4 regions of the Rhizobium leguminosarum genome follow, and region 2 is predicted to be linked to each of the others. Evidence: predicted binding sites of a transcription regulator. Region 2 holds the regulator's gene; each other region holds the start of a gene.
What was found. Region 2 encodes LexA, which represses DNA repair genes until DNA is damaged. Its sites were predicted from a motif close to TGTTCNNNNTGTGTTCNG; they were not measured.

Region 1: the regulator LexA is predicted to act here: its motif matches at 1,625-1,642, upstream of BA011_RS21930 (DNA recombination protein RmuC).
Region 3: the regulator LexA is predicted to act here: its motif matches at 5,521-5,538, upstream of recA (recombinase RecA).
Region 4: the regulator LexA is predicted to act here: its motif matches at 1,023-1,040, upstream of BA011_RS19105 (helicase-related protein).

The regions. Positions count from the first base shown of each region.
Region 1 is NZ_CP016286.1:4,505,170-4,513,121, reverse strand. Features, by position in the region: gene BA011_RS21935 (globin-coupled sensor protein) at 1-1,468, opposite strand, end outside; gene BA011_RS21930 (DNA recombination protein RmuC) at 1,675-2,898, shown strand; gene BA011_RS21925 (ribokinase) at 3,089-3,988, shown strand; gene ptsN (PTS IIA-like nitrogen regulatory protein PtsN) at 4,151-4,615, opposite strand; gene hpf (ribosome hibernation-promoting factor, HPF/YfiA family) at 4,686-5,261, opposite strand; gene BA011_RS21910 (DMT family transporter) at 5,554-6,477, opposite strand; gene rpoN (RNA polymerase factor sigma-54) at 6,607-7,952, opposite strand, start outside.
Region 2 is NZ_CP016286.1:1,245,843-1,253,794, reverse strand. Features, by position in the region: gene BA011_RS06405 (pyruvate dehydrogenase complex E1 component subunit beta) at 1-1,224, opposite strand, end outside; gene pdhA (pyruvate dehydrogenase (acetyl-transferring) E1 component subunit alpha) at 1,240-2,286, opposite strand; gene BA011_RS06395 (FtsB family cell division protein) at 2,432-2,752, opposite strand; gene eno (phosphopyruvate hydratase) at 2,890-4,164, opposite strand; gene kdsA (3-deoxy-8-phosphooctulonate synthase) at 4,302-5,147, opposite strand; gene BA011_RS06380 (VOC family protein) at 5,144-6,040, opposite strand; gene lexA (transcriptional repressor LexA) at 6,236-6,955, shown strand; gene BA011_RS06370 (ComEC/Rec2 family competence protein) at 6,936-7,952, opposite strand, start outside.
Region 3 is NZ_CP016286.1:1,692,841-1,700,792, reverse strand. Features, by position in the region: gene cckA (cell cycle histidine kinase CckA) at 1-1,891, shown strand, start outside; gene BA011_RS08580 (helix-turn-helix domain-containing protein) at 2,146-3,354, shown strand; gene BA011_RS08575 (pseudouridine-5'-phosphate glycosidase) at 3,466-4,392, opposite strand; gene BA011_RS08570 (carbohydrate kinase family protein) at 4,479-5,423, opposite strand; gene recA (recombinase RecA) at 5,653-6,747, shown strand; gene alaS (alanine--tRNA ligase) at 6,902-7,952, shown strand, end outside.
Region 4 is NZ_CP016286.1:3,899,517-3,907,468, reverse strand. Features, by position in the region: gene BA011_RS19115 (YMGG-like glycine zipper-containing protein) at 1-212, opposite strand, end outside; gene BA011_RS19110 (DUF3309 family protein) at 240-395, opposite strand; gene BA011_RS19105 (helicase-related protein) at 1,203-4,475, shown strand; gene BA011_RS19100 (RNA-binding S4 domain-containing protein) at 4,478-4,882, shown strand; gene fdxA (ferredoxin FdxA) at 5,077-5,415, shown strand; gene BA011_RS19090 (CarD family transcriptional regulator) at 5,809-6,381, shown strand; gene BA011_RS19085 (RNA polymerase factor sigma-32) at 6,759-7,622, shown strand; gene BA011_RS19080 (M48 family metalloprotease) at 7,735-7,952, opposite strand, start outside.

The DNA of each region.
Region 1 (7,952 bases), 1.8 Mb from region 2:
GACGGCCTTCCGGCCGGGCGCGGAAGCGCCGCAGCAGCTCGATCAGGGTCTCCACCTCGTCCTTGAGGCGGCGGGTTTCCGCCGAGGATTGCTCGACCATGTCGGAATTCTGCTGGGTGATCGCACCCATGTTGCGGACGGCGATACTGACTTCGTTGACACCCGTCGCCTGATCGCGGGCGGCGGCGGCGATATCGGCGACGAAACGGTTGATGATGTCGATGCGGCTGATCATGTCGTTCAGCGCCTCGCCGGTGCTGGAGACGATGCCGACGCCCTGATTGACCTGCGTCGAGCTCTGCGAGATCAGGTTCTTGATCTCCTTGGCCGCTTCCGCGGTGCGCTGGGCGAGCTGGCGGACTTCCTGGGCGACTACGGCAAAACCCTTACCGGCATCGCCGGCACGGGCCGCCTCGACGCCAGCGTTCAGCGCCAGCAGGTTGGTCTGGAAGGCGATCTCATCGATGACGCCGATGATCTTGGAGATCCCGGTCGAGGATTTCTCGATGCCGGCCATCGCCGAGACGGCGCTGGTGACGAGCTCGCCGGAGTTCTTCGCCTTCTGCTGCGTCTCGCGCACGGCATCCGACGCCTTTTCGGCATTGGCGGCCGTCTGGCCGACGCTGACGGACAGCTGCTGCAGCGCGGCCGAGCTCTCCTCGACGCCTGCCGCCTGCTGGGCAGTGCGCAGCGCCAGATCGTTGGTCGCATTGGAAATGACGTCGGCACCGGTCATGATATGGCCAGAAGTCTCGCGCACGGATGCGAAGGACTGGCTTAGCGCCCTGACGGCGCGATTGTAGTCCTCGGCCATCTGCCGAAAATTGCCCGGCAGGTCGGACGGCAGGGTGGCTTCGAGATCGCCGTTCGACAGCGCTTCCAGACCGCGGCGCAGCTGCTCCAGCGCGATCGCCTGGTCGGATTCGGCCTGAGCGCGCTGCTCTTCCAAGGCGCGGCGCTTGGCTTCGAGCGTCTCGAGATAGACCGAGATGGAATAATCCATGTCGAGCATGCCTGATTTGATGACGGCCGACAATTTCTCGGCCAATGCCTTGCCCTCTCGGCGCGCGAAGATCGACGGCCACTGCTTCTCCATGATGCCCTTGACCAGCTCGGACATGACGATGGCGTAGCCGCCAATATACCAGCGCGGCTCCAGCCCGATGCGGGCGTGCGTCCGGCCGACCGCGGTCACGCCGTTGACGTAGCTCTCGTCGAACGCGCCGCCGGCGAGATTGGCCCAATGGTCCTGCTGGCGCTTCTTGGCATGGCCGACATGGTTCTTATCGGCGAAGAAGCCTGCGACAGCTGGGGTCTTGGCGATCTTGGCGTAGAATTTATCGAGGGCGCCGCCGATCAGCTCTGATATGACAGGGCGCAGATCCCGCATCGACTTGCGCGCTGCATCATCCAGTTCGATGAAATCGAGGCGCTGCCTGAGGGCACTGTCGGTCTGCTGGGCGGTCATGGGGATCTCTGTACTTGGCGCGACGCGCGCGGGAAGGAATTTCTGCGCCGCAGGTTTTGGCGAATATGGTTGAGCAATCGTTAAGTCGCGTCGACATTTCTTTTCGGTGGACGCGGAAGAGCAGCGGCTTGCGAAGATATTGAGGATCGTCAATTCTGTTCACGTTTTGATCTATAACTCGCCGCTTCTTCTGTTATGCTTGCGACATGACCATCCATTCCGAATCGCTCGCCCTTGCCCTTGCCTCGATCAACCCGGCCTTGCTGGCGCTTGCCGGCGGCGTTCTCGCCGCCCTCGCCCTGCTGGTGATCGTGCTTCTGCTGCGCGGCGCCGGCCTTCGCCGCGAGCAGGCGGAGGAAGCGAACTTTCGTGCTCAGGAAAACGAAGCGCGCATGGCCGAGCTTTTGAAGATCCAGGCAGAGATGCAGGGCCGCATCGCGGCGATGACCGAGGTCTTCGGCGCGCGGCAGAGCGAACTCAACCAGACGATCAGCCAACGCCTCGACGGCATGTCGCAGCGCGTCAGCTCGACGATCACCGAGCAGACCAAATCGACGCATGAGAACCTGCAGCGGCTGCAGGAGCGGCTGGCGGTCATCGATGCCGCGCAGAACAATATCCAGACGCTTGCCAAGGATGTCGTCGGGCTGCAGGCCATTCTGTCCAACAAGCAGACGCGCGGCGCCTTCGGCCAGTCCAGGATGGAAACGATCGTTGCCGACGGTCTGCCGATGGGCGCCTACGCCTTCCAGCAGACACTGTCCAACGGTTCGCGGCCCGACTGCACGATCCGCATGCCGAACGGCGCGCCGCCGCTGGTGATTGACGCGAAATTTCCGCTCGAAGCCTGGAACGCGATCCGCGACGCCGGCAGCCCCGAAGCCGGCAAGATCGCCGGCCAGCAGTTCCGCCGCGACATGGAGGTCCATATAAGGGACATTTCGGAGAAATATCTGATCCAGGGGGAAACCCAGGATACGGCCTTTCTCTTCGTGCCGTCCGAATCGATCTTCGCTGAGATCCACGAGCACTTCGAGCCGGTGGTGCAGAAAGCGCACCGCGCACGCATCGTCATCGTCTCGCCGTCGCTGCTGATGCTGTCGATCCAGGTCATCCAGGCCGTGCTCAAGGATCAGCGCATGCGGGCGCAGGCGCATCTGATCCAGGGCGAAGTGGCGATCCTGATGGACGATCTCAGCCGTCTCGATGAGCGGGTGCGCAAGCTGCAGGGCCATTTCGCCATGGCGCAGAAGGATATCGACATGGTGGTCACGTCAGCCGACAAGCTGACCAAGCGCGGCGCCAGGATCGAAGCGCTGGAATTCGAGGCCGGCGGCGAGGCCAAGCCCGCCCGCGACAGCGAAGCCGCGGCCAAATCGGTGGAAAGCCGCACCGGTCTTCTGAAGCTGCGGGTGGTTGACGAGGAGTGATCGCTTCGGGCAGTGTCTCGCCCGCATGAAACAGTAGGAGCATGATGTCACTTGCAGCTCCAGAAAAGGATGATTTTAGGCCGGGTCGGCCTAAAATCTGAATCCCGTTCTACATTATATAGTTAGAGCATGATGTCGTCCGAAAACCGCTCACTTTTCGGCATCATGCTCTAGAAGACGGGACACATTCATGATCACAGTTTTCGGGTCCATCAACATGGATCTCATCGCCACGACCGAGCGCCTGCCGAAGCCCGGCGAGACGGTGGCCGGCAACGGCTTTGCCACGGCCGCCGGCGGCAAGGGCGCCAACCAGGCGCTGGCAGCGCGGCGCGCCGGCCGCTATGTGCATATGGCCGGCGCCGTCGGCAAGGATGCCTTTGCTGCGGAGGCGCTGGCCCTGCTCGATGATGCAGGCACCGATCTTTCTCTCGTCAACCATGTCGACGGTCCCACCGGCACGGCGCTGATCCTTGTCGGCGGCGACGGCGAAAACATGATTGCCGTCGTTCCCGGCGCCAACGGCCTCGTCACGCCTGCCAATGCCGAGACGGCGATCGGCCGCATGAGCGAAGGCGATATCCTGATGCTGCAGCTTGAAGTGCCGGCTGCTGCCGTCGAACGCGCGCTGTCGGCGGCCCGCGCCAAGGGCGTCACCAGCATCCTCAACCTCGCGCCGCTGATCCCCGATGCGCCGCGTCTCGGCCGGCTCGCCGATATCGTCATTGCCAACGAGACCGAGTTCGAGCGGCTCGCCGGGCAGGAGGGCATGGACGCGCAAGCGCGAGAGGCAGCCCTTATGCGCCTGCATGCGGAGACGGGCCAGACGCTGATCGTGACGCTCGGCGCCGACGGGGTCATCGCCATTCGCGACGGGTCGATTTCAAGGGCGCAGGGTCTCAAGATCGAACCTGTCGATACGGTCGGCGCCGGAGACACCTTCTGCGGCTATTTCGCCGCCAGCCTCGACGACAGCCTCGATTTTGTCTCGGCGCTGCGCCGTGCGGCGGTCGCCGGTTCGCTCGCCTGCCTCAAAGCCGGAGCGCAACCGTCGATCCCCTTGAGCGCGGAAGTCGCAGACAGGATATGAAATCTTGAAGGGATAGACGGCGACAGGCGCCGATGTGCTGTTTCGTATGGCCGGCACCGGGTTTGCTCGACAAGTTCCGCTCAGTCTCTTCAACGCAAAAGGCGCCTGGGAGACCCGGCGCCTTTTGCATTCGAGAATTAATGCGTTATCGCGCGACGCGCGTCAGGCAGCGTTCGACGTCTGCTCTTCGTTGAGGAAGGCGTAGATCGCCGAGGCGGAATCGGTGGCGCGGAGCTTGGCGACTAGATCGTGATCGCGCAGCACGCGGGCGATCCGCGACAGTGCCTTGAGATGATCGGCGCCCGCGCCCTCCGGCGCCAGCAGCAGGAAGACGAGATCGACAGGCTGGTCGTCCAGCGCCTCGAAATCGACCGGCTGCTCCAGCCGGGCAAAGATGCCGACGATCGAATGAATGTTCACCAGCTTGCCGTGAGGAATGGCGATGCCGTTGCCGACTCCAGTCGAGCCAAGGCGTTCGCGCTGCAGGATGACGTCGAAGATCTCGCGCTCGGAAAGCCCCGTGATCCTGGAGGCTCTTGCAGCCAATTCCTGAAGCAACTGTTTCTTGGAATTTACTCTGAGGGCGGGAATGATCGCATCCTGATGGAGCAAATCTGCCAATGCCATTTCTTTTTCCTTCTGTCGCCGGGATCAAATGCAAGGAGCGGCGGCAATACCGCCGCTCACCACCCTGATCTCAGCCTTTGATACTGGCTGAATCGATCCAGCCAATATTTCCGTCGTGCCGACGGTAAACGATGTTCAGATGTTCCTTGCCGGGGCTGCGGAACAGAAGAAGCGGCTCGTCGGTCATGTCGAGCGCCATCACTGCGGTGGCGACCGACATGGTCTTCAGCTGCTTCGTGCTTTCAGCGACGATCGCCGGAGCGAAATCGTCGGCGATTTCATCATCGTGATCAGGAACGGAATCCATAACCGTGTAGGAGACCTCTGCAAAACCATTCAGATGGTTTCCGGCGTGATGGTCCTTCAGCTTGCGCTTGTAACGCCGCAGCCGCTTTTCGATCCGCTGGGAAGCCGCGTCGAAAGCCAATTGCGGGTCGGTCGCCTCGCCGGCTGCATGCAGCACCACCCCGCTGTCGAGATGAAGCTTGCAATCCGCCGAGTAACGAGAACTCGCCTTTTCCACGGTCACCTGGCCGGAATATCCCCCGTCGAAGTATTTCGTGATGGCCATACCAATTTGGTCCTCGATCTTTTGACGGAACGATTCACCAATTTCCATATGTTTCCCGGATACACGCACACTCATGGAGTTTCCCTTCTTATGGTCGTTTGCGGGTATCAGTTTACGCCAAGCCTCAGGTTCATCCAAGCACTTCGCACAATCTCAAGCAAGATCGGCTTAGGCCTGCGGGTCCTTGGTGCCCTTCTGATGCTGGGGATAACTCCAGACGCCGTTCACGGCATCGATTGCGGCGGGCTTCTAGCCAGAGCTTGCCTAAAAGTCAATAGGGCGCCGAATCACCATCGCCGGCACTCGGTCAACGGGTGGCGGATACCTTGCCGGCCAAGGCATACCGCCGATCGCCACCCTGTCTACTTTACGCGTTTCGCGCTTGCGTTGCGCGCCTTCTTGCGGGGATCGTCATGGCGGCGACACCTGATATGACGCAAACGAGTCCGATCCAGGCCGTCGAGCTCAGCCTTTCGTCGAGGAAGACGATGCCGATCGCAACACCGATCGGCACTCTGAGATAGGCTTGCGCGGTGGTTCCGACCGAACCCAGCGTCTGGACAAGACGGAAATAGATCACAAAGGCAAGCGCCGTCGAGAAGGCGGAGAGGGCCAGCAGCGCCAGCATCGATGCCGCCGAAGGATCGATTTCCCACGGCCGATCGACGACGAGGCTCATCGGCAAGAGAATGACCGCGCCCGAGATCAACGAGCCAGCCGCCGGCACTGCGGGATCGAGCCCCTTGAAGTTCTTGCTGAAAATCGCGGCACCTGCATAACAGATGGTCGCCAGGATGATGGCAAGCTGCGCCATCAGGTTTTCACCGAGACCACCGAGCGCTTCGACGCCGATGACGAGGCAGATGCCGGCAAGCCCGGCCATGACGCCGAAAAGCCGTCGCAGCGTCACCTGCTCATGGCCGGTGATCAGCACGGCCAGCAGGAAGGTGAAAATCGGCGTTGCCGAATTCAGGATCACCGCCAATCCGGCATCGACGAACTGTTCCGCCCAGGCGATCAGCGTGAAGGGGACGACGCTGTTCAGGCAGGCCTGAACGAAAAACCGCCGCCAGGTGGCACGATCGCGCGGCAGACGGACACGCCGGTGGTGCAGGACGGCCAGCAGAATGCCGCCGGCAATCAGCGTGCGGGCGGCGATCAACGTTATCGGCGGGATCGTCTCGACGCCGATCTTGATGAAGCTATAGGAGGAACCCCAGAGGGTCGCCAGCACCAGCAGCAGGAAAAGCTCCCTGGCAAGGTTCTGATTTTGCGGCGTCATGGTCGGCATTTCGATCTTCGTTGAAGACAATTCAAAGGGTTGCGGCGCCGTTGCGCGTCTGAAAAGACGCGTGGCGCTGGAGAGGAATAGCGGGATTTGCGGGCCGGATGCTTCGATCGAGGTCGAAGCATTGCTGCGTCAGAAGCCCGCGACCTTGGCGAGCGCCCGCTTCTCGCGGCGGCGCTGGACCGAAGAGGCGATGTTCATTGCCTCCCTGTATTTCGCAACGGTGCGGCGGGCGAGATCGACGCCACCCTTCTTCAGCATGTCGACGATATCGTCATCGGAAAGCACCGCCTCCGGGCTCTCCTGCAGGATCAGCGCACGGATCTTGTGACGCACGGCCTCGGCCGAATGGCTGTCGCCGCCGGCGACGGCGCTGATCGAGACGGTGAAGAAATATTTGAGTTCAAAGAGGCCGCGCGGCGTCAGCATATATTTGTTCGACGTGACGCGACTGACGGTGGATTCATGCATCTTGATCGCTTCGGCGACCGTTTTCAGGTTCAGCGGGCGCAGGTGATCGACGCCGTGCAGCAGGAAGGCGTCCTGCTGGCGGACGATTTCGCTTGCCACCTTCATGATGGTTTTTGCCCGCTGGTCGAGGCTGCGCGTCAGCCAGTTGGCGCTCTGCAGGCAATCGGAGAGGAAGGCGTGGTCCTCGCCGTTCTTCGTCACACGGGAAAAATAGGATTGGTTGACCAGCACGCGCGGCAGCGTATCCGGATTGAGCTCGACCAGCCAGCCGCCGTCCGAGGCGGGCCTGACGACTACATCCGGCGTGATCGCTTCGGAAACACCCGCTTCGAAGCCGCTGCCGGGCTTGGGATTGAGCTGACGGATCTCGCCGAGCATGTCGAGAAGATCTTCCTCGTCGACGCCGCAGAGCCGCTTCAGCGTGGCAAAATCGCGCCGGGCCAGCAGTTCGAGGTTTTCGACCAGAGCCTGCATGGCCGGGTCGTACCGGTCCTTCTGCCTGAGCTGGATCGCCAGGCATTCGGCGAGGCTACGGGCGAAAACACCTGGCGGATCAAGGCTCTGCAGGGTGGCAAGCACGCGCTCGGCCTGTACGAGGCTCGTGCCCAGCCTCTCGCCCGCCTCGACGATATCGGCCTGCAGATAACCGCAGTCGTCGAGCTGGTCGACGAAATTCTGCGCGATCAGCCGGTCGGCCATGTCAGGCAGGACGAAAGGGATCTGCTGGGCGAGATGATCGCGCAGCGACACCTGGCCGGCGACGAAATCGTCGAGATCGTAGTCGGCGCCCTCACCGCTGCCCGGCATCGACTTCCACTGGCTGACGAGTTCCGGCGCATCGAGGCGCTGCGGGGCACCGTCATCAGGAAAGACATTGGTGTAATTGGCGTCGAGTTCGTCGTTCAGCCGGCTGGTGCTGGCGCTGCCGCCATTGTCATACCAGTCGCTGGAGAGCGCCTCGGTGCGGTTGTCGTAGCCGTCGTCGGAGCCGGCATCCTCGGGCTGAT
Region 2 (7,952 bases):
GATTTCGGTGCCGACGGAGGACTGCGGATAACCTTCCTCGACGGTGACCAGACGGCCGGTCTTCTTCACCGATTCGATCACGGTCGGCAGGTCCATCGGGCGGATGGTGCGAAGGTCGATCAGTTCGACGTCGATGCCGAGCTTCTCGAGTTCGGCGACAGCCTTGGTTGCATAACTCATGCCGATTCCGAAGGAGACGACCGTGACGTCCTTGCCCGGACGATGGATACGCGCCTTGCCGATCGGAAGGACGAAATTGTCGAGCTTCGGCACATCAAAATGCTGGCCGTAGAGAATTTCGTTTTCCAGGAAGATGACCGGGTTCGGGTCTCGAATTGCCGCCTTCAGCAAGCCCTTGGCGTCGGATGCCGTATAGGGCATGACGACCTTCAGGCCGGGGATTGCGCTGTACCAGGCCGCATAGTCCTGGCTGTGCTGGGCGCCGACGCGAGCCGCTGCACCATTCGGGCCGCGGAAGACGATCGGAGCGCCCATCTGGCCGCCGGACATATAAAGCGTCTTGGCAGCGGAGTTGATGATCTGGTCGATCGCCTGCATGGCGAAGTTGAAGGTCATGAACTCGACGATCGGCCGAAGGCCGGCCATGGCTGCACCGACGCCGACGCCGGCAAAGCCGTGCTCGGTAATCGGCGTATCGACGACGCGGCGCGGACCAAATTCCTGCAGCAGCCCCTGCGTGACCTTGTAGGCGCCCTGATATTCGGCGACTTCCTCGCCCATGACAAAGACGTTTTCGTCGGCGCGCATTTCCTCGGCCATGGCGTCGCGGAGCGCTTCGCGCACGGTCGTCGACACCATTTCGGTGCCGGCCGGGATTTCAGGATCGTTCGGAACGACAGCCTTCGGCTCGGCCGGAAGGGGTGCTGCGGCAGAACCCGTGTTGGTCGGCTTCTCTTCCTGGGCAACTTCCGGCGCTGGCGCGGCCGCCGGCTTGGCGGCGGAAATGTCCGAAGCGGATTCGCCGTCCTGCAGCAGCACGGCGATCTTGGTGTTGACCTTGACGCCTTCGGTGCCGGCATCGACGAGCAGCTTGCCGATGACGCCTTCGTCGACGGCTTCGACTTCCATCGTCGCCTTGTCGGTTTCGATTTCGGCGATCACGTCGCCAGAGGTGACCTTGTCACCTTCCTGCTTCAGCCATTTGGACAGCGTGCCTTCTTCCATCGTCGGAGAGAGGGCGGGCATGAGGATATCGATAGGCATGGGTTCCCTCCCCGATTACAGCAGAATGTCGGTGTAGAGCTCGGATGCATCCGGCTCCGGATCGGCCTGGGCGAAGTCGGCGCTGTCGGCGACGATGTCGCGAACATCCTTGTCGATCGCCTTCAGGTCGTCTTCGGAAGCCCAGCCCTTTTCGACGAGGCGAGCCTTGACCTGTTCGATCGGGTCATGCTCGGAGCGCATCTTTTGCACTTCGTCCTTGGAGCGATACTTCGCCGGGTCGGACATCGAGTGACCGCGATAACGATAGGTCAGCATTTCGAGAATGATCGGGCCCTTGCCGGAACGGCAATGTTCGAGCGCCTCGTCGGCTGCGGCCTTGACGGCACGCACGTCCATGCCATCGACCTGAATGCCGGGAATGCCGAAGCCGGATCCGCGCAGCGAGTAATTCGACTGCGCGGTGGCGCGTGCGGTCGACGTGCCCATGGCGTAACGGTTGTTCTCGACGATATAGACGATCGGCAGCTTCCAGAGAGCCGCCATGTTGAAGCTCTCGTAGACCTGGCCCTGGTTGGCGGCGCCGTCGCCGAAATAGGCGATGGAGACATTGTCATTGCCACGGTAGCGGTTTGCAAAGGCAAGACCCGTTCCGAGCGAGACCTGGGCGCCGACGATGCCGTGGCCGCCGTAGAAATGCTTCTCTTTCGAGAACATGTGCATCGAGCCGCCCTTCCCGTGGGAATAGCCGCTACGACGCCCGGTCAGTTCCGCCATGACGCCGCGCGCTTCCATGCCGGTTGCGAGCATGTGGCCGTGGTCGCGATAGGCGGTGATGACCTGGTCGCCTTCCTTTTGCGCCATCTGCATGCCGACGACGACAGCTTCCTGACCGATGTAGAGGTGGCAAAAGCCGCCAATGAAGCCCATGCCGTATAGCTGACCGGCCTTCTCCTCGAAGCGGCGGATCAGCAGCATCTCGCGATAGGCCTTGAGCTCCTCATCGCGATCGAAGTCGGCTACCGGGCCTCCATTCGATGCTTTGGCTGCCGGTTTTGCTGCAGTTTTGCGGCTGGAAACGGTCGCGGTCTTTCGCGGCGCCATTCAACCCTCCCTATGGGTTTGTCGGTTCTTGGTGGCGCGTACCATAGGGAAGAAATATGACCACAGCAATGCCATAATTGCATGGCTCGTATTCGGTGGTAATTTGTTGAAATAGCTATGAAAATTTCAATTAACCAGTTTCTAGTTAATTGGAATAGTGGTTGAAAACGACGATCTCGTCGGCGCGCGACATGTTGAGCTGATAGCGCGCTTTTTCGTCCAGCATATCCTTGTCGAGCGAGCCATCACTCAAGAGCGCGACCTGATTTTCCAGATGTTCGCGCTTTGCTTTCAAGACGGCAAGCTCTTTTTCACGCGCGACACGCTGACGCTCGAATGTCTCCGTCGCGCGCAGGCCGTAATCGCCATGGATGCAATGATAACCGAAGTAGGAAAGGAAGGCGACCGTCATGGCAGGAATGACGAAGCGACCGATTCTTCTCTTCTTATGATGCTTTGTCCACATACACGCATGCTCTTGAACGCATTACCAATTCATTCAATCTAGCGCGCAGAGATTAACCGTTCGTTGACTCTAAAAAACGGGCAAGAAAAAACCCGCGCCGGGAAGGCGCGGGTTAAACGATCAAAAGTCAGATCCGATCAGCCGCGGATGATCGAGCGGCCGGCATACTGGGCCTGAGGGCCGAGGCCTTCTTCGATGCGGATCAACTGGTTGTACTTGGCAAGACGATCGGAACGCGACAGCGACCCGGTCTTGATCTGGCCGCAGTTGGTGGCGACCGCGAGATCGGCAATGGTCGAATCTTCCGTCTCGCCGGAGCGGTGCGACATGACGGCGGTATAGGCCGCCTTGTGCGCCGTGTTGACGGCATCGAGCGTCTCCGTCAGCGTGCCGATCTGGTTGACCTTGACGAGGATCGAGTTGGCAACACCCATGCGGATACCGTCGCGAAGACGGGCGGAGTTGGTGACGAAGAGATCGTCGCCGACGAGCTGGGTCTTCTTGCCGGTCAGGTCGGTCAGCGTCTTCCAGCCGTCCCAGTCGTCTTCGGCCATGCCGTCCTCGATCGAGATGATCGGATAGTTGGCGGCGAGCTCGGCCAAATACTCCGCCATGGCGCCCGATTCCAGCGTGCGGCCTTCCCCTTCGAGAACGTATTTGCCGTCCTTGAAGAATTCGGTCGAGGCGCAGTCGAGGCCGAGGCACATGTCGTCGCCCGGCTTGTAGCCGGCTTTCTCGATCGACTTCATGATGAAGTCGAGGGCCTCAGGCGCGCTCTTCAGTCCCGGTGCGAAACCGCCTTCATCGCCGACATTGGTGTTGTGGCCCTGGCTAGCAAGTTCCTTGCGCAGCGTATGGAAGACTTCCGAACCCATGCGGACGGCTTCGGCGATCGAATCGGCGCCGACCGGCAGGATCATAAATTCCTGGAAATCGATCGGGTTGTCGGCATGGGCACCACCATTGATGATGTTCATCATCGGCACCGGCAGAAGGCTGGCGGAAGCGCCGCCGACATAACGGTAGAGCGGCAAGCCGGACGCCTGGGCAGCAGCCTTGGCGACGGCGAGCGACACGCCGAGGATGGCATTGGCGCCGAGACGAGACTTGTTCGGCGTGCCGTCCAGCTCGATCATGATGTTGTCGATCTGGATCTGGTTTTCGGCGTCGATGCCGCCGATCGCGTCGAAGATCTCGGTGTTGGCGGCTTCGACCGCCTTTTCGACGCCCTTGCCCAGATAGCGCTTGCCGCCGTCACGCAGTTCGACCGCCTCATGCGCGCCCGTCGAGGCGCCCGAGGGAACGGCCGCGCGGCCCATGCTGCCATCTTCGAGATAGACATCGACTTCGACGGTGGGGTTGCCACGGCTATCGAGAATCTCGCGGGCGATGATATCGGTGATTGCAGTCATGGGTTCTTCCTGCTCGGTGGGTGATAAATGATTCGAAACCTGTCTTAGTCGAAGGCGTGCAAATTACAATGCTGCAATAGCCTTCGGACCAGCCTTCCGATGTGGCCTATAGCACGATCATGTCAGACTGTTGAACGTCAAGCCTTGGCGACCGCATCGAAGGCAAGCAGCTTTTCGAGAAGCCGCGGCATGTCCTTGAGATAGACCATGTTCGGGCCGTCGGAAGGGGCATTGTCGGGGTCCTGATGAGTTTCGACGAAGACGCCGGCAATACCGGTAGCCACCGCTGCGCGCGCCAGCGTTTCTACGAATTCCCGCTGACCGCCGGAGGAATCGCCCTGCCCGCCCGGCTGCGCCACGGAATGGGTGGCATCGAAGATAACGGGCGCGCCCATCGCCGCCATGATCGGCAGCGAACGCATGTCGGAGACCAGCGTATTGTAACCAAAGGAGGCGCCGCGCTCGCACAGCAGCACGTTCGGATTGCCGCTGGCGTTGAGCTTCTTCAGAACGTTCTTCATATCCCAGGGAGCGAGGAACTGGCCCTTCTTGACATTGACGACGCGGCCGGTCTTGGCGGCGGCGATGAGAAGGTCGGTCTGGCGGCAGAGGAAGGCCGGGATCTGCAGGACGTCGACGATCTTTGCCACCTCTGCGCATTGCTCGGCGGTATGAACGTCGGTCAGGACGGGAAAGCCGAATTCCTTCTTGAGGTCGGCAAAGACCTCCATGCCCTTTTCGATCCCGATACCGCGTTCGGCCGACAGCGAGGTTCGGTTCGCCTTGTCGAAGGAGCTCTTGTAGACGAGGCCGATGCCGAGCTTTGCGCAAAGCTCCTTCAGCGTCCCGGCCACCATGAAGGCGTGGCCGCGGCTCTCCATCTGGCAGGGACCGGCAATCAGCGACAGACGGCCGGTATTGGAAAAGGTGACCTGGCCTTGGCCTTCGCCGATCCTGACTTCGGAATTCGTATCAGTGCTCATCGTGTTTCCTCGAAGGCGAAGAGCGTGCCCTGCCCGGGCGCGGGCTTCACCAGAATGCGATTGTTCTTGCGCGTGTATGTCACCCCGTTAGCAGCCAAATGCGCTTCTGTCACGGCAAGATCGGCGACAGCAAAGAGGATTGCCCGGCCGCGCAGGCCGCGATCTGCGCATGAGCCGGCGATGTCGAAATAGGCCTCCAGCCCTTCCGGCGTCATCAGGCTGATTTTCGCATTCGACGCCGCGATATCGACGCCGAAACCGGTTTTCTCGACTGCCGATTGCGCCACCGCAAGGCTGACGAAGGCAGCGAAGGCGGCCGGCTCCGGCGTGCAAAGCGCGATCTCGACTATGCCGGTGACGCCATTGACATGCGCCTCCAGCGCGGCGCGGTCGGCCGGCAGCGGATTGACGCGCTCGACGGTGAAAAGCAGGAGATCAGGCGCGCGCAGGTCGCCGGCAAAAGCCAGCTTGAAGCCGGCAATCGTCTCAGAACCGTCCGGCATCGTCATCGGCCGGGTGAACTGCAGCATCTCGCCGGCGCTCGATCCGTTGCCGACGAAATCCTGATGATCGATGCCGGCATCCTTGCTGCCGAAAGCCAGCCCCGAAAGCCCCTCCGCGCCGCAGCGGAAACGGAAGGCCTGGTTGCGGGCCGTGAAGACATTGCCTTGGCGCGCCGACGCCTCGCTCTCCTTGACGCTCGCAATCCCGAGCGGCTCCAGATAGGTCTTGTCGGCAAAAAAGACGCAGGCATTCTCCGTTCCGAAGGGATGGCGCGCATCGGCGGCAACGGTGAAGCCGAGCTTGCCGAGCCTCTCGCGCGCCAGATCGATGTTGACGACCGGCAGCACGACATGATCCAGCGGGTGCGGTTTGGCGGAATGCGCGTTCATGATCTCCCTCCTGGAAAGATCAAGAGATGTGCAGCGCCACCCTCAATACAAGACTTGTGTCCCAATCCGGCGAATGAAAATAAAAATCTCAACGAGTTGGCACCAAGTTTTACGGAAATTTAGCTACTTGCGGAACACATATGGAACATATAGTGTCTGTTCTGGATTTGTTTCAATCACGAGGTCACAACGTCGATGCTCACGCGCAAACAACAGGAGCTTCTCCTTTTCATTCATGAGCGCATGAAGGAATCCGGCGTTCCGCCATCTTTCGACGAAATGAAGGATGCCCTGGACCTCGCCTCCAAGTCCGGGATTCATCGCTTGATTACAGCGCTTGAGGAGCGAGGCTTCATTCGCCGCCTACCGAATCGCGCCCGCGCGCTCGAGGTCATCAAGCTTCCGGAGGCCTACAGCCCGAGCATTCAGCCCCGGCGCGGCTTTTCGCCGAGCGTCATCGAGGGCAGCCTCGGCAAGCCGCAGCCGGTCGCCACTCCTGCTCCCGCAAAACCCGTCGCCGACAACGGCAACTCGGTCTCCGTGCCGGTCATGGGCCGAATCGCTGCCGGTGTGCCGATCTCGGCGATCCAGAACAATACCCACGACATCGTCGTTCCGGCCGACATGCTCGGCTCCGGTGAACATTATGCGCTCGAGGTCAAGGGCGATTCGATGATCGACGCCGGCATCTTCGACGGCGACACCGTGATCATCCGCAACGGCAGTACCGCAAGTCCGGGCGACATCGTCGTTGCTCTCGTCGACGACGAAGAAGCGACACTCAAGCGCTTCCGCCGCAAGGGCGCCTCGATCGCGCTGGAAGCGGCCAACCCGGCTTACGAGACCCGGATTTTCGGGCCGGACCGTGTCAAGGTTCAGGGTAAACTCGTCGGTCTCATTCGCCGCTATCACTGACATTGGCCAGGCCGGATTCGGTAAAACTGTTGCTGCGCCAGTCATAGGCACGATGGCGCATCCATGGCCGCGACAATGCATCGAATGCGGTTGCGACCTCCAGGCCGGTGTCCGTGAAGCGCAACTCGATGGAACCGGTCCTGCGCAGCGTCTCACCGGTGAAGAGCGTCGCACCTGAGCGGCAATTGTTGAAGCGAAGGCGGACCGACGTCACGACGATATCGGCAGCGTCGCATGCCGGGCCGAGATAGGCAGCGTTGTCGATGACGGTTACCACCTGACCATTGCCGAGCCTTGATATGCACCAGGCCTTCTTGACGCAGGAAAAGCGGTTTGCGTCACCGCCCGCTGCGGCCGTCCGCATCGCGGTCCTTGCTTCGTTCTGCTGATCGCGGGAAAGCCTGACGCGGCGGTCTTCTCCCTCAGGCGGGATAGCAGGACCATCCAGCATCTTCGGCGGATCATGCCTCGGCAGGACCAGCGCTCTCTGCCACTGGTCGAAGATGAAGTCCGACGGTCTTTCACGGTTGGACGCCATTGCCGCCGCCTCGACGACCGCGACGAGACTGCCATCCTCCGAAATCACCAGATCCGGCGGCCGGGGAACCGGCAGAAGCAGCAGGATGAGTGTTGCGACCGCGATGATCGATGTGCCGACATGGCGCAACCGGGTGCGGAGCAGCGTCAGCAGCAGAAAGCCTGCCACGGCGACGGCGAAATACCAGGCGGGCAAGCGGCCGACGTCGATATTGCCACCCCAGCCGGACACCGTCTTTGCGACCGCGATCACCAAATCAAGGCCGAATCCGACGACCTTCCAGGCCCAAACATCCAGACCGAAAGGCATGAGCAGCATCGCCAGCAGACCTGCCGGCATGATGATGAAGGAGATGATCGGCATCGTCGCGAGGTTTGCCGGCAGGCCGTAGGCGGTCAGGCGATGAAAATGCTCGATCGAAAACAGCGCGGTTGAAAAACCGCCGATCAGCGAGGTCAG
Region 3 (7,952 bases), 450 kb from region 2:
GGGCGAGATCTTCTACCTGAATGCGACGCTTGCCGAATGGCTGGGCCTCGACCTCACCAAGTTCGTGCCGGGCTCGATGACGATCGGCGATGTCGTGGCGGGCGAGGGACTGGCGCTGATCCAGTCGGTGCAGGCCGAACCGGGCCTGAAGAAGACCGTGACGCTCGATCTCGACTTGCGCAAGAGCAACGGCCAGAGCCTACCGGTGCAGATCATCCATAGCGTCACCTCGATGCGCGACGGCGCACCCGGCGAAAGCCGGACGATCGTGCTGGCGCGTGAAAAGAGCGATGCCGGCGGCCAGTCCGCTTCGGCCGCCGCCATGCGCTTCACACGCTTCTTCAACAATACGCCGATGGCGATCGCCTCGGTCGACGGCAACGGGCGCATCCTGCGGACCAACGCGCCGTTCCTGAAGATGTTCTCCGGCGTCGTCTCGCGCGACGACCTCGAAAAGGCGCCGCATCTTGAAACCATCGTGCAGGAAAGCGACCGGCCACAGCTGGCCGCGGCGCTGGCGGCGGCCAAGGACCGGCAGGGCGACATCGCGCCGCTCGACACCCGCACACCGACCGACGAGGCGCGCTATTTCCGCTTCTATGTCAATGCCGTCATCGACCAGAGCGACGAGGCGCCAGAGGAGGCGGCGATCGTCTATGCCGTCGAGGTGACCGAGCAGAAGGCGCTGGAAGCGCAGATGGCGCAGACGCAGAAGATGAATGCCGTGGGAACGCTCGCCGGCGGCATCGCGCATGATTTCAACAATGTGCTGACGGCGATCCTGCTTTCCTCCGACCACCTGCTTCTGCAGGCGCGGCCCTCGGATGCGAGCTTTGCCGACCTGATAGAGATCAAGCGCAACGCCAACCGCGCCGCGGTGCTGGTGCGCCAGCTGCTCGCCTTCTCGCGCAAGCAGACGATGCGGCCCTCGGTGCTGAACCTTACCGATGTCGTCGGCGACCTGCGCATGCTGGTCGATCGGCTGCTTTCCGGCACCAATGTCAAGCTCGACGTGCAATATGGCCGCGACCTCTGGCCTGTCAAAACAGACCTTTCGCAGTTCGAGCAGGTGCTGATCAATCTCTGCGTCAATGCGCGCGACGCGATGCCCGAGGGTGGCACGCTGACACTGCGCACCCGCAATCTGACCGCCGCCGAGGTCGCGGCCTTCAATTACTCCTACATGCCAGCCGAGGACATGGTGCTGGTCGAAGTCGCCGATAACGGCACCGGCATCGCACCGGAGATCATGGACAAGATCTTCGAGCCGTTCTTCACTACCAAGGATGTCGGCAAGGGCACCGGCCTCGGGCTCGCCATGGTCTACGGCATCGTCAAACAGTCGGGCGGCTACATCCAGCCGGAATCCGAAGTCGGCAAAGGCACGACCTTCCGCGTCTTCCTGCCGCGCCACATTCCGGAGCCGGCGGTGGCCGCCGAAGCAGGTTCGATCGACGGCGCCGTCGCCGGGGCCGAAGTGGTGCCGCTGCCGGTATCGCCGCAGCAGCCGGAAGACCTTACGGGATCGGCCGTCATCCTTCTCGTCGAGGACGAGGAGGCGGTGCGCCGCGGCGGCAAGCGCATGCTGGAAACGCGCGGCTACACCGTGCACGAGGCGGGCTCGGGCGTCGAGGCGCTGGCCATCTTGGAAGAACTCGACGGCAAGGTCGACATCGTCGTCTCCGACGTCGTCATGCCCGAAATGGACGGGCCGACGCTGCTGCGCGAGCTGCGCAAGACCTATCCCGACATGAAATTCATCTTCGTCTCGGGTTACGCCGAAGATGCCTTTGCCCGCAACCTGCCGCCGGAAGCGAAATTTGGCTTCCTGCCGAAGCCGTTTTCGCTGAAACAGCTCGCTGTTGTGGTGAAGGAGACGTTGGACGGGTGAGGGAAGGGATGGTTGTCGGGGAAGCTGTGCCGTGCAAGCCCCCACAGGTGGGGAGATCGGCTGGGCGCACCGGCTTCCCAACCAAGTATCCATTGCAGTTCGGCGAAGCGTTGATGTGATGCGAAGTTTTCGCCGCTTGTAATCTCCCCACCTGTGGGGGAGATGCCCGGCGGGGTGTCCGACCCGGATAGATAGGTAACAGAACGGACCGTTTACATAGGTGACAGTTCTCTGACAGCCGGGAGGACCCGGCGATGGTTTGGAGAGAGACTGGCATCATGGACGAGCGGCTGCGCTTTGTTGGGGAATGTCTTGCGGGCGAGGAGACGATGACGGCGCTGTGTGCTGCCTACGGGATATCGCGCAAGACGGGCTACAAATGGTTGGAGCGGTATCGGGCGCTCGGGCCTGCGGGGCTTATCGACCTGCCGCGGGCGCCGCTTGAGCACGGGCGGGCAACGGCGGCGGAGCTGGTGGCGCGGATCGTGGCGGAGAAGGAGGCGAATCCGCAGTGGGGGCCGAAGAAGGTGCTGGCGCGGCTGAAGCGGTCGGCGCCGCAGCTTTGCTGGCCGGCGGCCTCGACGATAGGCGAGATCCTGAAGCGCCACGGGCTGGTCGGGCGCCGGCGGCATCGCTGGCGGGCGGCTGGTTGCGGCCCGTTCGCACCGGCCAACGGGCCCAATGCGGTGTGGAGCGCCGATTACAAGGGCTGGTTCCGGACCCGCGATGGGCGGCGCTGCGAGCCACTGACGGTGATGGATACGGCGAGCCGCTTTCTGCTGGCGCTGCAAGCCTGCGCGACGCCGGCCGAGGCAGAGGCCTGGCCGGTGTTCGAGCGGCTGTTTGCCGAGCACGGACTGCCGGAGCGCTTTCGCAGCGACAACGGTTCGCCCTTCGCGGCGATTGGCGTCACCGGGCTGACGACGCTTGCTGTGCGGTTCATCAAGCTCGGCATCGGCCTGGAGCGCATCCAGCCGGGCAAACCGCAGCAGAACGGCCGCCACGAACGCTTCCATCTGACGATGCTGCCGCTGGCCATGGCGCCGGAGGTCGACCATGCCGCGCAGCAGGCGGTCTTTGACGCATTTCGCCAGAATTACAACGCCGAGCGTCCACACGAGGCGCTCGCTATGGACGTGCCTGCTGATCATTACCGACCGTCACTGCGGCGCCTGCCCGACCGCCTGCCTGAACCGGACTATCCGGCCGAGGCGGCGGTGCGCCGGGTGCGCTCCAATGGCGAGATCAAATGGAACGGCGACCTCGTCTATGTCGCAGCAGCGCTGGCCGGCGAGGTCGTGGCGATCGAGGAGAATGAAGCGGGCATCTGGACGCTACGCTTCCATGCCCATCCGCTCGGCATCATCGACAGGAAGACCAAGCGGCTTGTCCGCCCCAGCGCCCTGCAACCCCGACCAGCCGGCGCAGGGGCGGACACTGGTTTACAAGGGGGAGAACTGTAACCCATCTATCCGGTTCAATCTGTTACCCATCTATCGGCTGGACACAGGCAGAGGGGGCTGGAACGGCACCACCTATCTGATGAAGCGATTCCAGCTACCCCATCACACCGCTCATTCCCCCAGCGCCACCGCGATCTCCGCGGCAAGCCGTGCATTGTTCTCAACCAGCGCAATATTGGTCTTCAGGCTCTGGCCGTCCGTTAGGTCGAAGATGGTCGACAGAAGATAAGGTGTTACCGCCTTGCCGGTGACTTCGTCACGCTCGGCGCTGTCGAGCGCCCGCTCGATATAGATTTCCATCTCCTCGCGCGCGATCTCGTCGGCCTCGGGCACGGGGTTGGCAACGAGCATGCCGCCGTCGACGCCGAGTTGTTCGCGCACCGTCTGGAAATTGGCGATGGCGGCCGGGCTGTTCAGCGACAGCGGGCTGCGGATGCCCGAGGAGCGCGACCAGAAGGCGGGGAATTCCTCGCTCTCATAGGTGACGACAGGCACGCCGCGGGTTTCCAGCACTTCCAGCGTCTTTGGAATGTCGAGGATTGCCTTGGCGCCGGCGCAGACGACGATGACGCCGGTGCGCGCGAGTTCCTCGAGATCGGCTGATATATCGAAGCTTTCCTCGGCGCCGCGATGCACGCCGCCGATGCCGCCTGTGGCAAAGACGCGGATGCCGGCACGCGCCGCCGCGATCATCGTCGCCGCGACCGTGGTGGCGCCGGTGCGGCGCTCGGCGATGGCGAAGGCGAGATCGGCGCGCGACACCTTCATCACTTCGGTTGCCCTGGCGAGTTGTTCTAGTTCCGCAGCCTCAAGGCCGATATGCAGCGTGCCGTGAATGACGGCGATCGTTGCCGGCACCGCACCCTGTTCGCGGATGATCGCCTCGACGCTGCGGGCCATCTCGATATTGCCGGGATAGGGCATGCCGTGGGTGATGATCGTCGATTCCAGCGCCACCAGCGGCGCGCCGCGCTGCTTGGCGCTGGCGACTTCCTTCGAATAGGCGATCGGCAGAAGAGGGGAGATGGGCTTGGTCATGGTCTTGTCCTGTGATCGACAGAGCATGATGCCGAAGTGCGAGCGGTTTTCGGACGACATCATGCTCAACTATTTAATCAGCCGCTTCAATGCAGAATTCTGACCTTGGGAACAAGGGCAAGCGCCTCATTCAGCAGATCGGGCGTCAGATTTTCGTTGACGGCATGCCGCGACTGGACGGTCAGCGTGGCGGCTGCTGTGCCGTGACGAACGGCTTCTTCGAGCGGCAAGCCTGATATCAATGCGGCGAGCGTGCCGGCCGCAAGGGAATCGCCGGCACCCGTGACATCGGCGACGGTGTCGGCAATCGGCGGCTGCAACGTCACGGCGCGGCCCTCGCAAAGTGCGACCAGCTCGCGCCGGCCGCGGGTGACGACGGCGTTCCTGATGCCGATCTCGTTCAGCAAAGGTAGCCAGCCGGCGGCGTCTTCCGGCCGCTCGCCAGCAAGGGCGGCAGCTTCAGCCTCATTCAGGAACAGGTAGTCGATATCCCCGATGCAGGGCTTCAGCCTGACGACCTTGGCCGGCGAGATGGCGATTGCCGCGACGGGCTTGCCTAGCGAACGTGCCTTTGCGACGATCGCCGCGATCGTCTCTTCCGGCAGGTTGGCGTCGACGAGGATGAAATCATGCGCGGCGAAGGCCTCCCGCACCCAGCGGATGGAGAGACGCCGCGGCACGAAGAAGCGGTAAAGATCCATGTCGGCAAGGGCGATCACCAGATTGCCGTCCTTCTCGATGATCGCCGTGTAGCTCGGCGTCTTGCGGTCGAGGAAAACGAAGGGCCGGTCGTCGATGCCGGCGAAATCGGCAGCTTCTCCGACCGTCTCGCCCATCGGATCGCCGCCGCGCGGCGAGATCATCGTCACCTGAAAACCGAGCCTTGCCAGGTTGCGCGCCGCATTGAAGCCACCGCCGCCCGGCTCCTCGAACCAGATGCCGGGATTGCTGGCGCCAGGCGCCGTCTCGCCGGAGATACGGCCGCGCCGATCGATATGGGCGCCGCCGAGAACGAGAATCTTTTTCTTCATCCGAGCCGCTCTCCCGATGCCCGAAAGGCGAATCGATGCGATGCGCCTTGCGCCGCTCGTGCCAGCACTTCGAACCTAAGTCGTTGCTTTTCATCGATAAAACAAATACAGAACACGGGTCGTTTTACCTTTTTCTTTCAATTATTTGATCGCCTATTGCGAAAATGGAACAAATAGGGTACAAACTCGACATTGCTAGAGCGGCTTCAATAACCTAAAGGTGGATCGGATGTCTCAGAATTCATTGCGGCTGGTAGAGGACAAATCGGTGGACAAAAGCAAGGCGCTTGAAGCGGCACTCTCACAGATAGAGCGGTCGTTCGGCAAGGGCTCGATCATGAAACTCGGCTCCAACGAGAATGTTGTCGAGATCGAGACGATCTCGACCGGCTCGCTTGGCCTCGATATTGCACTCGGCGTTGGTGGCCTGCCGAGGGGCCGCATCGTCGAAATCTACGGGCCGGAAAGCTCCGGTAAGACGACGCTTGCATTGCAGACGATTGCCGAAGCGCAGAAGAAGGGTGGCATCTGCGCCTTCGTCGATGCCGAACATGCGCTCGATCCCGTCTATGCCCGCAAGCTTGGCGTCGACCTACAGAACCTTTTGATCTCGCAGCCCGATACCGGCGAGCAGGCGCTCGAAATCACCGATACGCTGGTGCGCTCCGGCGCCGTCGACGTTCTCGTCGTCGACTCGGTCGCGGCCCTGACGCCGCGTGCCGAAATCGAAGGCGAGATGGGCGACAGCCTTCCCGGCCTGCAGGCACGACTGATGAGCCAGGCGCTGCGCAAGCTCACCGCTTCGATCTCGAAGTCGAACACCATGGTGATCTTCATCAACCAGATCCGCATGAAGATCGGCGTCATGTTCGGCTCGCCGGAAACGACGACGGGCGGCAATGCGCTGAAATTCTACGCCTCCGTGCGCCTCGACATCCGCCGCATCGGCGCGGTCAAGGAGCGCGAAGAGGTGATCGGCAACCAGACCCGCGTCAAGGTCGTCAAGAACAAGATGGCGCCGCCCTTCAAGCAGGTCGAGTTCGACATAATGTATGGCGAGGGTGTTTCCAAGACCGGCGAACTGGTCGATCTCGGCGTCAAGGCCGGCATCGTCGAAAAATCGGGCGCCTGGTTCTCCTATAACAGCCAGCGCCTCGGCCAGGGCCGCGAAAACGCCAAGACCTTCCTGCGCGATAATCCGGATCTCGCCCGCGAGATCGAACTGTCGCTGCGCCAGAATGCCGGCCTGATCGCCGACCGCTTCCTGCAGAACGGCGGACCGGAGCCCGATGACGGCGATGGCGATGCCTCCGCGGAAATGTAATTTTCGCGCTTAAACTCATCGGACAGTTCCAACCGGCCGCATTCCTGATGAGAATGCGGCCGGTTTTGTTTGTCTGCTGGACAGTGGCGGGGGCGAACGTTAAAAGCCGATGGATTTGTATTTACCTGCCTCCGGCAGCATTGAAGGGCATAGCATGAGCGGCGTGAACGATATCCGGTCGACCTTCCTCGACTATTTCAAGAAGAACGGCCATGAGATCGTTCCGTCGAGCCCGCTCGTGCCGCGCAACGACCCGACGCTGATGTTCACCAATGCCGGCATGGTGCAGTTCAAGAACGTCTTCACCGGCCTCGAAAAGCGTCCCTATTCGACGGCGACGACTTCGCAGAAATGCGTGCGAGCCGGCGGCAAGCACAACGACCTCGATAATGTCGGCTATACTGCACGCCACCTGACCTTCTTCGAGATGCTCGGCAACTTCTCCTTCGGCGACTATTTCAAGGAGAATGCGATCGAGCTTGCCTGGAAGCTCGTCACTGAGGGCTTCGACCTTCCGAAGAACCGCCTGCTGGTGACCGTCTATTCCGAGGACGAGGAAGCTGCGACGCTGTGGAAGAAAATCGCCGGCTTTTCCGACGACAAGATCATCCGCATCCCAACCTCTGACAATTTCTGGCAGATGGGTGATACCGGCCCCTGCGGCCCGTGCTCGGAAATCTTCATCGACCAGGGTGAGAATGTTTGGGGCGGCCCTCCGGGCTCCCCGGAGGAAGATGGCGACCGGTTCCTGGAATTCTGGAACCTCGTCTTCATGCAGTTCGAGCAGACCGCACCCGGCGAGCGCTCGCCGCTGCCGCGTCCGTCGATCGATACCGGCATGGGCCTGGAGCGCATGGCCGCCGTTCTGCAGGGCGTTCAGAGCGTATTCGACACCGATCTCTTCCGCACGCTGATCGGCACCATCGAGGACACGATGGGCGTCAAGGCGGAAGGCAGCGCCAGCCACCGCGTCATTGCCGACCATCTGCGCTCCTCGGCCTTCCTGATCGCCGACGGCGTGCTTCCGTCGAATGAGGGCCGCGGTTATGTGCTGCGCCGCATCATGCGCCGCGCCATGCGCCATGCACAGCTGCTCGGCGCCAAGGAGCCGCTGGTCTACAAGCTGCTGCCGACGCTGGTGCAGCAGATGGGCCGCGCCTATCCCGAACTGGTGCGCGCCGAGGCGCTGATCTCGGAAACGCTGA
Region 4 (7,952 bases), 2.4 Mb from region 2:
ACGCAGTAGCCGCGGCGTTCGACCGACTGGCCGATCAGAGCGCCGGTCAAACCGCCAGCAACGGCGCCGACGGCGGCACCACCCCAGCTGTTGGTGACGGCACCGCCGATGACCGCACCGGTGCCGGCCCCGATCGCCGTACCTTGCTCGGTCGCTGTGCAGGATGCCAAGGCGCCGACGAGGGCACCAATAAGAACAATCTTCTTCATCATGTCGTAACTCCCCAGGTTAGTTGGGCTTTAGATGCGGCCCATTAGTACAAGGATAATGATAATCACGAGAACTAGCCCCAAACCGCCGGAAGGTCCATAGCCCCAGCCACGGCTATAACCCCAATTCGGCAAGGCTCCGATCAAGAGCAGAATGAGGATAATAAGAAGTATCGTGCCAAGCATGGTGTGTTTCCTTCATTTCATCCGCAATTTGGATGGACGAGAAACACGCATTGGCGATTTTTGTTCCCGGTTGAGCTCTGGAAATGTGACGAAGCCTGATTCACGGTTTAATTTCCGTCTTCTCGTAAAAATGCCGCTATGGTTAAAAAGACATTTAAATACAATATGTTGCGGTGAACAAAGCGGGAAAATCGCGATGTCGCCGATTCGTCAGCGATTCGTTCCGTTTTTGATCGGCGAGCCGAGATCGACCGCCCTGCTTAACGCTATCTGAATCCGGCGCTTGAAAGATTAATACTGATACGACGAGGCGGAGCGAGGCGATCTGCCGCCAATGCGCATCTAGGGCCTGGACCTGATAGCGCTACCAGATGTGGCCGTGAACGAAAGGCGAAAATGGCGGCGTCAGCGATTCGTCTCCGATTCGTTCCGGCTTTGGTCGAGAGGTTAATTTCGGTCGGATTTTCGCCCGTTCGAGATCGGGCGAAGATCGTCACTCACGACGACGAAAATAGGAACAGGAGGGAGTCTTGCGATTCAGCATGTAGTGGGAAAAAGTGATTCAAAATCAATACTTAGCCGTGAACAAAAGCTGAATCAGCGGGAGTCGTCGATTCGTCGCTGATTCGTTCTCACGCTGTTCCGAATCGGAAATTCGCGCGTTTCGGACGACTCGCAAAGGTCGTAATCCCCGAGGCATTTTGAAATCTGCCCTTGCGTTTGCGGCGGCAGCTGTCCATGTGTTGTCCAGCTTCCATCGGGAGCCAAGATTTTCCTGGGGCCACCCCGCCTCATTTGCATGGACCCATGACTCTGACTTCGCAGCCGATGATTCTGAGTGGGCGCGGTGTGACCGCGGTGCTCGGGCCGACCAATACCGGCAAGACCCATTATGCCATCGAGCGCATGGTCGCGCACGGGACGGGCGTGATCGGCCTGCCGCTCCGGCTGCTGGCGCGCGAGGTCTACACGCGGGTGGTCGAGAAGGTCGGCGTGCAGAATGTGGCGCTGGTCACCGGCGAGGAAAAGATTTCGCCGCCCAATGCCCGTTTTTCCGTCTGCACCGTCGAAGCGATGCCGCGCGAAACCAAGGCCGCCTTCGTCGCGATCGACGAGGTGCAGCTTGCCGGCGATCTCGAGCGCGGCCATATCTTCACCGACCGCATCCTGCATCTGCGCGGCCGCGAGGAAACGCTGCTGCTCGGCGCGGCGACGATGCGGCCGATCCTGCAGCTGCTGCTGCCCGGCATCACTATCGTCGAGCGGCCGCGGCTTTCGCATCTTTTCTATGCCGGGCAGAAGAAGATCACCCGGCTGCCGCAGCGCTCGGCCATCGTCGCCTTCTCCGCCGACGAGGTCTATGCCATCGCCGAGCTCATCCGCCGGCAGCGCGGTGGAGCGGCGGTGGTACTCGGTGCGCTCAGCCCGCGCACCCGTAATGCGCAGGTTGCGCTCTATCAGGCGGGCGACGTCGAATATCTGGTGGCGACCGATGCGATCGGCATGGGCCTCAACCTCGATGTCGATCACGTCGCCTTTGCCCAGGACCGGAAATTCGACGGTTACCAGTTCCGCAATCTCAATCCGGGTGAACTCGGCCAGGTCGCCGGGCGCGCCGGGCGCGCCGGGCGGCACGTGCGGGACGGGACCTTCGGCGTCACCGGGCAAGTCGCGCCCTTCGACGACGAGCTGGTGCAGCGCATCGAAGGACACGAATTCGACAACGTCAAGGTTTTGCAGTGGCGGACGACGGAGATGGACTTCGCCTCCATCGCGTCGCTGCGCGCCAGCCTCGAGGCGGGTCCGCGCGTGCCGGGGCTGACACGGGCGCTGCCTGCGGTCGACCAGCAGGCGCTCGAACAGCTTTCGCGTTATCCCGAGGTCATCGATCTCGCCGATAGGCCGGCGCGCGTCGAAAAACTCTGGGAGGCTTGCGCGCTTCCCGACTATCGGCGTATCACCCCAGCACAACATGCCGATCTTATCTCGACCCTCTTTTCCGATCTCGTCCGCTATGGCACGGTGAACGAGCAGTTTCTTGCGGAGCAGGTTCATCGCTCCGATCGAACAGATGGCGAAATTGACACGCTTTCGGCGCGAATCGCGCAGATAAGGACCTGGACCTACGTTTCGAATCGGCCCGGTTGGCTTGCCGATCCGACACACTGGCAGGAAAAGACGCGGGAAATCGAAGATCGATTGTCCGACGCGTTACATGAAAGGTTGACGAAACGCTTTGTTGATCGCAGGACATCTGTGCTCATGAAGCGCCTGAGAGAGAATGCGATGCTGGAAGCTGAAATCAGTGTGAATGGCGATGTCTTCGTTGAAGGACATCATGTAGGGCAGTTGAGCGGATTCCGTTTCACGCCGGTGGCGGGAACGGACGGACCGGATGCCAAGGCGGTTCAGGCTGCGTCGCAGAAGGCGCTCGGGCTCGAGTTCGAAGCCCGCGCGGCGCGGATGCATGCCGCCGGCAACAGCGATCTGGTGATCGGTTCGGATGGGTTGATCCGTTGGCTGGGCGACCCGGTGGCGCGGCTTTCGGGCAGCGATCACATCATGCGCCCGCGCGTGATCCTGCTGGCCGACGAGCAACTGACGGGCAATGCCCGCGATCACGTTGCCGCCCGGATCGAGCGCTTCGTCAATCATCATATCAGCACGGTGCTGAAGCCGCTCGACGACCTGTCGCGCGCCGAGGACCTGCAGGGTCTCGCCAAGGGGCTTGCCTTCCAGCTCGTCGAGAATCTCGGGGTGCTCTTCCGCCGCGACGTGACCGAGGAGGTGAAGTCGCTGGACCAGGAGGCCCGCGCCTCCATGCGCCGCTATGGCGTGCGTTTCGGCGCCTACCATATCTTCGTTCCCGCACTTCTGAAGCCGGCGCCTGCCGAGCTCATCACGCTGCTCTGGGCGCTGAAGAACGACGGCCTCGACAAGCCGGGCTACGGCGATCTCATTCCGGTGCTCGCCGCCGGCCGCACCTCCGTCGTCACCGATCCGAGCTTCGAGCGGATGTTCTACAAGCTCGCCGGCTTCCGTTTCCTCGGCAAGCGCGCCGTGCGTATCGACATCCTGGAACGGCTTGCCGATATCATCCGTCCGCTGCTGCAATGGAAGCCCGGTCAGAACAACCGTCCGGAGGGCGCCTATGATGGCCGCCGCTTCACGACGACGACGGCGATGCTGTCGATCCTCGGTGCGACGCTCGAGGACATGGAAGAAATCCTCAAGGGTCTCGGCTATCGCGCCGATGCCGTGAAGGCGGAAGAGGCATCAGTCCATCTTGCGGCGCAGGATGCGGCCTCAGTGCCTGCCGCCAGCGCGCAAACGCCTGCGGAAGAGACAGCCGAGAAGGCCGATCACGACGATGCCGATGGCGCCGCGGAAGAGACTGCTGCCGAGCCAGCCACAACCGAGGCGGCTTCGGCGGTCGCCGACGCGCCGGTGACGGAAGCCGTCGAAAGCCCCGCTCCGGCCGAAGCGATCGAGGCAGCCGCTCCGGCGGAAGCCTCTGCTGCCGGGGGAATCTCCGCTCCTGCGGAAGCGGAAGCGGCTTCCGAGGAAACAGGACCTGCTCCTGGGGAAGCCGGCGAGCCGACGGAACCGAAGCCGGTTCTTCTGTGGCGTCTTGGCGGTCGCAACGACAATCAGCGCCAGGGGCGCGGCGGGCATGGCGAACGCCGTGGCGCCCAGGGCGAGCAGCGCGGTCAGAACCAGGAGCGCGGCGACCGCAATCGCCGGCCGGGCGGCGGTGAAGGCGGCGAGGGCAATCGCGGCGGCGACGGCCGCGACAACAATCGCCAGAATCGCGGCAAGGAAGGCGGCGGTCGCGATGGTGGCCGGCCGCAGCAGGCAAGAGGCGATCGCAACAACCAACCACGGGGCGACCAGCCGCGCGGCGACCGGCAGGATCGTGGCGATCGCAAGGATCGCGGCGAGCGTAACGATCGCAACAACAATCGTGGCGGCTCGCAGCCGTTGCGCTTCGAGGCCAAGCCGCCGCGCAAGGAGAAGCCGATCGATCCGGATTCGCCTTTCGCCAAGCTCGCAGCTCTCAAGGAGCAGATGAAGAAGTAATCATGAGCGGGGAGACACAGCCGACAAGCGGTTCGCGCCAGCGCATCGACAAGTGGCTGTTCTTCGCGCGCATGGTGAAGTCGCGCTCGCTGGCGCAGAGCCATATCCAATCGGGCCATGTGCGCATCAACGGCGAGCGTTGCAGCCATCCAAGCCAGATGGTCAAGCCGGGCGACCGTATCGAGCTGACGATGGAGCGGCGCGATGTCGTTCTCGTCATGCGCCTTGCCGGCGAACGGCGGGGGCCTTACGAGGAGGCGCGCCTGCTCTACGACGACCAATCCCCGCCGCCCGATGAGGCAAAACGTCTCACGCCCTACGAGCAGGCGATCCGGGCGACCGGCACCGGCCGTCCGACCAAAAAGGAAAGACGTGCAATTGACAGGCTGATGTCGGACGAGGATTAGAAAACTCTGTCTGCGGCGGCGGCTTTTGCAGATCGTTTATCCTTGAAATCCGGCGATAAAGCCGATAGGTCACTGACAACCTGCCGGAAGCGTGCTTGCCTCCCAAGCCTGCTCACGCTTTTCCTCCGGCACGGGGATAGGCGCGACGTTCCAGGTTGCCCGGCCCCATCCGCATGGAAATCCTGGAGTTCTTCATGACCTATGTCGTGACCGACAATTGCATCAAGTGCAAATACACCGATTGCGTGGAAGTCTGCCCTGTCGACTGCTTCTACGAGGGCGAGAATTTCCTCGTCATCCATCCCGACGAATGCATCGATTGCGGCGTCTGCGAACCTGAATGTCCCGCCGAGGCGATCAAGCCCGATACTGAGCCGGGCCTCGACAAATGGCTGAAGATCAATACCGAATATGCCACGATCTGGCCGAATATCACGGTCAAGAAGGACCCGTTGCCCGAGGCCAAGGAAATGGATGGCGAGACCGGAAAATTCGAGAAGTATTTTTCGGAGAAGCCCGGTTCCGGCGATTGAGACAGCGCCCGCATCCGGTCCCCGGATTCGGGCGACCGCGGGGCGAAACGTTTTAAAAGCTGCGTGAGGCATATGGGTGACATGTGTTGCCCGCATGACTCAAGCGAAGCAAATTATTGATTTCCTCATATTTTTATGATAGGTTTCGTCTACTGTTCCATTTGTGGCATGACGCATGCCCAAAACCATCACGAAAGCAAAACAAATCCGTACACGGTTTCCGTGACATATCAACGCTTTGAGCGCCGGGTCCCAAGATCGTGCGCAAGAAGTCTTTGCTTTTGCCCGATGGGACCAGAGTGAAGTCACCCGACGGATACTACCGTCTCACCCGGGCCTGACTGACCCGGCTCCGGCCGCCGCCGGAAGCGTAACAGGGAGTTTTTGAATAGAATGACGACTCAGCAGAAAAAGCCTTCTACAGCACGTCACGGCTTCAAGACCGGTGAATCAATCGTCTACCCCGCTCATGGCGTCGGTACCATCACCGCTATCGAAGAGCAAGAAGTTGCCGGCATGAAGCTCGAACTTTTCGTTATCGATTTCGAGAAGGACAAAATGCGTCTGAAGGTTCCGGTCGCGAAGGCCATGAGCATTGGTATGCGCAAGCTTTCGGAAACGGATTTCGTCGAGCGTGCTTTGAAGGTTGTGCAGGGCAAGGCGCGCGTCAAGCGCACCATGTGGTCCCGCCGCGCCCAGGAATATGATGCCAAGATCAATTCCGGCGACTTGATTTCCATCGCTGAAGTCGTGCGCGATCTCTATCGTGCCGAGAACCAGCCTGAACAGTCCTATTCCGAGCGTCAGCTTTATGAGGCTGCGCTCGACCGCATGGCGCGCGAAATCGCCGCGGTCAACAAGATGTCGGAAACCGAAGCCGTCCGCCTCGTCGAGACCAATCTCAACAAGGGTCCGAAGCGCGGCAAGGCGATCGAAGAAGACGATTCACAGGACGAAGCCGCATAAAGCGACCCTGTTTTTCTGTCAAAAAACCCGGCCTTCGAGCCGGGTTTTTTTATTGGAACTTTTTCCCGATTGCCGCGTTTACCACACGTAATTGCGGACTGCTCGTCGGGCAATGGCCTCACGGGCGAACTGCTATTCCGTCAATGTTCGATGAGGAGCGGATCATGCCTTTTCTATATTGCCCATCCGGCAAGGTGAAGAAACAGATCCTGCCCAGCCGTCTTACCGGCACATGATGAGAAATAGGGCCTCCCCCTGAAAAGTCCAGGGGCGAGGCTTTTATGCATTCAGAACCCCATTCAATCCGGACAGCGATGTTCCGGAAGATGAGTTTTATTGTTCATTTCAGGGCGAGAGGCCTGTTTCGGGAGATTGAAATGAAGAACATGTCTGCAGATCGGCGCATGATCAAAATCGCGATGGCCGCGCCTTATCTCGCCCGCCAGGAAGAGCACGATCTCGCCACCCGTTGGAAGGATCATGACGACCGCGGTGCGCGCAACCAGATCGCCATGGCCCATATGCGTCTCGTCATATCCATGGCGGGCAAGTTCCGCAATTTCGGCCTGCCGATGAGCGATCTGGTGCAGGAGGGTTATGTCGGTCTGCTCGAGGCCGCCGCCCGCTTCGAGCCGGAACGCGACGTGCGCTTTTCCACCTATGCAAGCTGGTGGATCAGGGCGTCGATCCAGGATTATATCCTGCGCAACTGGTCGATCGTGCGCGGCGGCACCAGTTCGGCGCAAAAAGCGCTGTTCTTCAATCTGCGCCGTCTGCGCGCCAAGCTCGCCAAGGGTGACACGCAGCTGACGCTGCAATCCATTCACCAGGAAATCGCCGCGGCCCTCGGCGTCAGCCTCTCGGATGTGCAGACGATGGATGCCAGGCTTTCCGGCAATGACGCCTCGCTGCAGGCGCCTTCGGTCTCCGGCGATGCCGAGAGTGCCGAGAAGATGGACTTCCTCGTCAGCGACGATCCCCTGCCGGACGAGCAGGTGTCCAACATGATCGACGGCGAGCGCCGCCGCGTCTGGCTCGCCTCGGCGCTGAAACATCTCAACGAACGCGAGATGAAGATCATCAGCGCCCGGCGACTGGCGGAAGACGGTGCCACGCTCGAAGAGCTCGGTGCCGATCTCGGCATTTCCAAGGAGCGCGTACGTCAGATCGAAAGCCGGGCGATGGAGAAGCTTCGCAGCGCGCTCGTCAGCGCCGATCCGCATATGGCCGCCTACGCCTGAACCGAAAGCGCGTCGCGCTTTCGGTGATTGTCGCAAAACCGCCGCACAGTTTTGCGCGAGATGTTTATCCCCTCCAGCAGCACAGACTGGCCCGGCGCAAACCGGGCCTTTTTTATTCGGCGATGATCTTGACGCGATCGCCTGTTGCAACGGCTGCACCCGTGGGCAGGGCGTTGATGAGCTTGAAGAGATCGAGCTTGCGGTCTGTGCCCATCATGCGGGCGGCGAGTGTCGAGATGTTCTCACCCGGCCGGACGGTGACGACGCGGATGCGCAGCGGCTTCAGCGAGGCGGTCTCTGCCGGCGTCATGCGGCGGAAGCTCGCCCGCA